Regions from separate parts of the Leclercia sp. G3L genome, predicted to be linked through region 2. Evidence: predicted binding sites of a transcription regulator. Region 2 holds the regulator's gene; the other holds the start of a gene.
The links. Region 2 encodes PurR, which represses purine synthesis genes. Its sites were predicted from a motif close to CANGCAAACGTTTGCNTG; they were not measured.
Positions count from the first base shown of each region.

Region 1: a site for PurR is predicted at 2,231-2,248, ahead of LRS40_RS02005 (nucleoside-specific channel-forming protein Tsx). Genes of this name have one in related genera too.

Region 1 covers NZ_CP088265.1:116,909-120,540, forward strand. Annotated here, with positions in the region: gene ribD (bifunctional diaminohydroxyphosphoribosylaminopyrimidine deaminase/5-amino-6-(5-phosphoribosylamino)uracil reductase RibD) at 1-975, opposite strand, end outside; gene nrdR (transcriptional regulator NrdR) at 980-1,429, opposite strand; gene LRS40_RS02000 (DUF3251 domain-containing protein) at 1,584-2,123, shown strand; gene LRS40_RS02005 (nucleoside-specific channel-forming protein Tsx) at 2,386-3,270, shown strand; gene LRS40_RS02010 (YafY family protein) at 3,391-3,632, opposite strand, start outside.
Region 2 covers NZ_CP088265.1:3,943,660-3,947,291, forward strand. Annotated here, with positions in the region: gene LRS40_RS20375 (MFS transporter) at 1-1,103, opposite strand, end outside; gene LRS40_RS20380 (YnhF family membrane protein) at 1,268-1,357, opposite strand; gene purR (HTH-type transcriptional repressor PurR) at 1,653-2,678, shown strand; gene punR (DNA-binding transcriptional activator PunR) at 2,675-3,607, opposite strand.

The DNA.
Region 1 (3,632 bases), 1.0 Mb from region 2:
TTTAGGCGCCAGATAGACAATCAGCTCATCCACCAGCCCGGCCTGTAATAGAACCCCAGCCAGCGTTGGGCCGGCTTCAACCCAGATGCTGTTGATCTGATGCTGTTTACCCAGCAGCATCATCAGCACTACCAGATCCAGATGCCCGTTGTGCTCCGGCACCAGAATGCTGCGCACGCCTTCCGGCCAGCTGCGCGCATCTTCCCGGGTGCGGGCAAACCAGGTCTCGCCCGGCTGCTGCACAATGCGGTGCTCAGGGGTGACCCGATTCTGCCGATCAACCACAATCCGCAGCGGCTGGCGTAAATTCTCCTGCGGGTAGAGCGCCTGGGTATCAGCGTTTAGCTCATCCCAGCGCACGGTCAGCGCAGGATCGTCGGCCAGCACGGTGGCATGACTGGTGAGGATAGCATGGCTTTGCGCGCGCAGACGTTGCACATCGCGCCTTGCCTGCGGGGAGGTGATCCACTGGCTTTCGCCGCTGGCCATCGCCGTGCGGCCATCCAGGGAGGCGCCCAGCTTCAGCTGGATATAGGGAAAACCGGTCCGCATCCGTTTGAGGAAACCTTTATTCAGGCGCTCGGCTTCACTCATCATCAGGCCGTGGCTGACCTCAATCCCCGCCTGCTGGAGGCGATAAAGACCGCGACCGGCGACCTGCGGATTGGGATCCTGCATCGCCGCGACAACCCGTGCAACGCCCGCCGCAATAAGGGCATCGCAGCACGGCGGCGTGCGTCCGTGATGGCTGCAGGGTTCCAGCGTGACGTAGGCGGTTGCGCCGCGCGCCTTCTCTCCGGCCATGCGCAGGGCATGGACTTCAGCATGCGGCTCACCGGCACGATAGTGAAAACCTTCCCCGACGATCTCGCCATCCTTAACGATAACGCAGCCGACGTTCGGATTGGGATGGGTGGTAAACCGCCCGCGTTGCGCCAGCTTCAGCGCTCGCGCCATGTAAATCTCATCCTGCATGTGCTTAGTCCTGTAGACGGGCGATCTCTTCACCGAATTCTTTGATGTCTTCAAAACTGCGGTAAACAGAGGCAAAGCGGATATAGGCAACTTTATCAAGCTTTTTAAGCTGTTCCATCACCAGGTTGCCGATCATTTTGCTCGGCACCTCACGCTCGCCGGTGGCGCGCAGCTGGGTTTTGATGTGGTTAAGCGCCATTTCGACGTCATCTGCGCTGACTGGCCGTTTTTCCAGTGCTTTTAGCATCCCGCTGCGCAGCTTTTCTTCGTTGAAGGGTTCGCGGACGTCGTTACTTTTCACAACGCGGGGCATCACCAGCTCCGCCACCTCAAAGGTGGTGAAGCGTTCGTTACACACCAGGCACTGACGACGGCGGCGTACGGATGAGCCCTCTCCCACGAGACGGGAGTCGATTACTTTGGTATCCACGGCGAGACAGAATGGGCAATGCATACGGTGTCCTGGCTATCGGGTTGACTGAATTCCATTTTACCCCGAACTGGGCTGACAACAAAGAAGGAGCGTTTTTTGAGATAAAGGATCTATACGCCAGGGAGCTTCGTTGACTACCCTTAGCAGAATCCGTTATTTCAGGGAAATAATTGCCATGACAAGACGTTACCTACATGTTCTGCTGCTGGGCAGCCTTTTCAGCCTCAGCGCCTGCGCACAGCAAAGCGAAGTGCGCCAGATGAATCAGAGCATCAGTTCACTGAACACAACCATGAACAAGCTCAACCAGGAAACCGTCAAGATCACCCAGCAGAATGCGCTGAACGCCAAATCGACCAGCGGCGTCTATCTGCTGACGGGGTCGAATACCCCTGCCCGGCTGAACAGCCAGATTGGTACGCTGAAGATGTCGCTGGTGAACGTCGCGCCAAACGCCGACGGCACCCGGGCCACGCTGCGCATCCAGGGCGAATCAAACGATCCGCTGCCGGCTTTCAGCGCCACCGTTGAGTGGGGCCAGATCCAGGGCACCACCGACAGTTTCCAGGAGATGAACGTCCAGACCCAGCTGATTAATGCCCCGGCCAGCGTTCTGGCCCCCAGCGATGTCGACATCCCGCTGCAGCTAAACGGCATGACGCCCGATCGGCTCGGTTTTATCCGCATCCACGATATTCAGCCCGTCGCGCAATAATTCCTCAGCGGAACGTCTTTCACGTTCCGCCCCCGTCTTTGGTTACAAACATTGGCAACAGAAATGTTTGCTATTACAATCCGCTCCGTTAAAAATACGCAAACGTGAACGCAATCGATTACGTATGTGAGAGAACTGTGAAACAACACATATTTTTGTGAGCAAGGATTCCTATAATAGGCTCCCAGAAATACGAAATATTTAGAAACGCAATTCGCGCCTTTTTCACTCCCGTAAGGGATTTCAAATCAGTGGCATCATTATGAAAAAAACATTACTGGCAGCCGGTGCAGCGCTGGCACTTTCTTCAACTTTCGCTGTGCAGGCAGCAGAAAACGATAAACCAGAGTACGTTTCCGACTGGTGGCACCAGAGCGTTAACGTCGTCGGCAGCTACCATACCCGTTTCGGACCGCAGATCCGCAACGATACCTACCTGGAATACGAAGCGTTCGCTAAGAAAGACTGGTTTGATATCTATGGTTACATGGATGCGCCGGTCTTCTTCGGTGGTAACACTGATGCGAAGGGTATCTGGAACCACGGTTCCCCACTGTTCATGGAGATCGAACCACGCTTCTCCATCGACAAGCTGACCGGCACCAGCCTGGCGTTTGGTCCGTTCAAAGAGTGGTACGTCGCAAACAACTATATCTACGACATGGGCCGCAACAAGTCCGGTCGTCAGAGCACCTGGTACATGGGTCTGGGGACTGACATCGACACCGGTCTGCCGATGAGCCTGTCCATGAACGTGTATGCCAAATACCAGTGGCAGAACTACGGTGCCGCGAACGAAAACGAGTGGGATGGCTACCGTTTCAAAGTGAAATACTTTGTGCCAATCACCCAGCTGTGGGGCGGCAACCTGAGCTACATCGGCTTCACCAACTTTGACTGGGGTTCAGACCTGGGCAACGACGACTTCCGTGACCTGAACGGTAAGAAAGCGCGTACCAACGACTCCATCGCTTCCAGCCACATCCTGGCCCTGAACTACGATCACTGGCACTACTCTGTTGTTGCACGTTACTGGCACAACGGTGGTCAGTGGAACGACGATGCCAGCCTGAACTTCGGCGACGGCGACTTCAGCGTCCGTTCTACCGGCTGGGGTGGTTATCTGGTTGTGGGTTATAACTTCTAATCAGTGCCTGTATCGCCGGGTGGCGGCTACGCCTTACCCGGCCTACAAGACCTGTTGGACCCGTATGCCGGGTAAGCGAAGCGCCACCCGGCATAAAAGCCAGCTAAAAAGCTGGATTTTTTATTGCTTCACCTTCCTCAAAAAATCCGCCAGCGAACGATCCGCACTTTCGCTAAAGCGTCTGTCCGTCATCGTGATATTGAGACACCTGTGGAGCCGGAAACAGCGATAGTCATCGCGCCGTTCGCACCAAGCCGCCAACAGCCAGTGCTCGCCCCAGAAGAACAAACCCAGCGGCTGTACGTTGCGGGAGGACAACTGCCCACTCTCATCGCGATAGTGCAGCCCCAGCACCCGCTGAG
Region 2 (3,632 bases):
AGGCCTGCAATAATGGCCCCCATCACCGGAACAAAGCTGTAGCCCATCCCGCTGGAAATGACCGCCCCACCGGCCGCCGCCCCCAGCGCATTCCCGAGGTTAAAGGCACCAATATTCACCGACGACGATAACCCCGGCGCATCGCTGGCCACGCGCATGACGCGCATCTGCAAAGGCGGTACCACCGCAAAGGTCGCCATGCCCCACACCACCATCGCCACGGCCGCGCCCACTTCATTACGCGCCAGCCACGGAATAGCCAGCATGATGACGATCAGCAGGAGTAAAAAGCCTTTCAGGGTGCCGCTCACGGATTTGTCCGCCAGCTTGCCGCCCAGGTAGTTGCCAATGGAAAAACCGACGCCAATCAGCACCAGCATGGCGGTGATAAAGGCCGGAGTCGCCTGGTTGATGTCATGCAGCACCGGGGCAATGTAGGTATAGAGGGTGAACATCGCCCCGGCTCCGAGGACGGTAGTCAGCAAGGCAGACAGCACCTGCGGACGCAGCAGCACCGCCAGCTCTTTGCGCACCTCCGGTTTTTCGCCCGCCCCGCCAGCCGGCAGGGAGAAGAACAACGCAATCATCGAAACCACGCCCAGCAGCGCGGTCGCCAGGAAGGACATCCGCCAGCCAATCGCTTCGCCCATCCAGGTTGCGGCCGGCACCCCACCGATATTGGCGATGGTGAGGCCCATAAACATGGTGGCGACAGCGCTGGCCTGCTTATGCTTCGGCACCACGCTGGCGGCGACTACCGACCCGAGGCCAAAGAAGGCGCCGTGGTTCAGGCTGGTCAGAATACGCGACAGCATCAGGGTGGTGTAATCCGGCGAGAGCGCCGACAGGACGTTACCGACGGTAAAGATCGCCATCAGGAAGATCAGCGCATTGCGACGCCCGCGATGGGACAGCAACAGGGTCATCAGCGGCGCACCCACCATCACGCCGATGGCGTAGGCGCTGATCAGCATGCCCGCAGCGGGAATAGAGACATCTACCCCCCGGGCAATAACCGGTAGCAGGCCCATCGGGGAAAATTCGGTTGTGCCGATACCAAAGGCGCCAATGGCCAGGGCCAGCAGCGGAAAATTGATTCTCATACTTCAACTCCAGACACCGTGTCGTCAGGCGACACAGAACAATGAAGGCGAAAGCATGACACCAATCACAAAAAATGAGAAGTTAACAATTTGGCAAAAGATTTTTGCAGGGCGCGTAACAATCAGCGGAAGGAACGAGGGAGAGCTGACCTCTCCCGCATCAATCAGTGCAGTGCCGCCGTCAGACCGCTGGCAACAATCAGACTCAGAACAATAATGGTGGTAATCAGCGAAAACTTAAGATCGGTACTCATCAATTTTTCTCCTTTTAATCACCCTATTAAGAGTGAGCCTGCTCATTTTTACACAGTTCAGGGTAAAAATCTTGCTGGATTTAGATTGATATCGGTTTTTGCTCTTCCCCTTTTGGCCAAGATAAGACAAAATTCCACGCTAAATTTATTAGCGTACCGGCCATTGACCCCCTCCTGACGTCCTGTGTCGTTTTCCCGGCGTACCGCAATTCAAATTGCGCAATTAGGGCGAGTGAAGGCAAACGTTTACCTATTGGTTTTTCAGGAGCTTAGATATGGTCTGGAGTGACATCTGATGGCAACAATTAAAGACGTGGCGAAACGCGCAAACGTTTCCACTACAACCGTATCACATGTTATTAACAAAACCCGCTTTGTTGCGGAAGAGACCCGCAACAACGTCTGGGCGGCCATTAAAGAGCTGCACTACTCTCCCAGCGCCGTGGCCCGCAGTCTGAAGGTGAATCACACCAAATCGATCGGCCTGCTGGCGACCAGCAGCGAAGCGCCCTATTTCGCAGAAATTATTGAAGCAGTAGAGAAGAACTGCTTCCAGAAAGGCTACACCCTGATCCTCGGCAACGCCTGGAACAGCCTCGAAAAACAGCGGGCCTATCTGTCGATGATGGCGCAGAAGCGCGTCGACGGTCTGCTGGTGATGTGTTCCGAATACCCGGAATCCCTGCTCACCATGCTGGAAGAGTACCGCAATATTCCAATGGTAGTGATGGACTGGGGCGAAGCGAAGGCCGACTTTACCGACTCGGTAATCGATAACGCCTTCGAAGGCGGCTACATGGCCGGTCGTTATCTGATTGAACGCGGCCACCGTGAAATCGGCGTGATCCCCGGAGCGCTGGAGCGCAACACCGGGGCCGGGCGTCTGGCGGGCTTTATGAAAGCGATGGAAGAGGCGTTAATCACGGTGCCGGAAAACTGGATCGTGCAGGGCGACTTTGAGCCGGAGTCCGGCTACCGCGCCATGCAGCAGATCCTCTCCCAGAGCCCGCGTCCGACCGCCATCTTCTGCGGCGGGGATATTATGGCAATGGGTGCACTCTGTGCCGCCGATGAGATGGGCCTGCGCGTCCCGCAGGACGTTTCGCTGATCGGGTATGATAACGTGCGCAACGCCCGCTTCTTTACCCCGGCGCTGACCACCATTCACCAGCCGAAAGATTCGCTGGGTGAGACCGCCTTCAACATGCTGCTGGACCGCATCGTCAACAAGCGTGAAGAGTCCCAGTCCATTGAGGTGCATCCGCGCCTGATTGAACGCCGTTCCGTCGCGGACGGACCGTTCCGCGACTACCGCCGTTAATCCTCTCCGGGAGTCAGTACCTCTGGCTCCCGCAGCCACTCCCGGTTCATCGTTTCACTGTCTCCCAGATAATCCAGCAGCCAGGCCAGGGCCGGTGACATATCGTTTTGTTGCCAGGTCAGGCAGCACGCCGCATCCGGGAAGGGATTTTCCAGCGACAGCGCCACCCATTTGCCGCTGTCGATCCACGGACGGGCAAAGTGCACCGGCACCATCCCCACGCACAGCCCGGCCGAGAGGCAGGTGGCTGACGATTCCCAGTCCGGGGTGACGATCCGCCGCTGGTTATCCAGCAGCCAGGTGATGCGTTTCGGCAGCGAGCGGGAAGTGTCTTCGCGCACCAGCGAGGGCCAGTTGCGCAGGGTATCATCGCTGAGCGGCCCTTCCATGGCGGCCAGCGGATGATGGCTGGCGACCACGCAGATCCAGCTCAGCGTACCCATATCGCGAAACGCATAGCGCCCCCCGACCGGGATCGCCTGGGTGGCGCCGATCGCCATTTCCACCCTGCCGTCCGCCAGCGCGTCCCAGACGCCGTTAAAGACCTCCTGGGACACCCGCAGCTCGACGTCCGAAAAGTGGCGGTAAAAATCGACAATCATCTGTCGGGTACGCTCGGGGCGGACGATATTGTCCACCGCAATGGAGATATGTCCGCGCCAGCCGTTGGCAATCTGCTGGCACTGTTCGCGGGTGATCTGCATTTTTTTGATAACAGACCGTCCCTCTTTCAGAAACCACATCCCGGCAGGGGTAAGCTCCACGTCACGGTGACGCCGCTCAAACAGCGGCACCGCCAGCCACTCTTCCAGTTGACGCACGGTGTAGCTGATGGCGGACGGAACGCGATGCAACTCCTGCGCGGCTCCGCTGAAGCTGCCGTTACGGGCGACGGCATCCACCACTTCAAGAGAATATTCTGACCACATTTTCTGCCTGCAAAATTTTTGAATG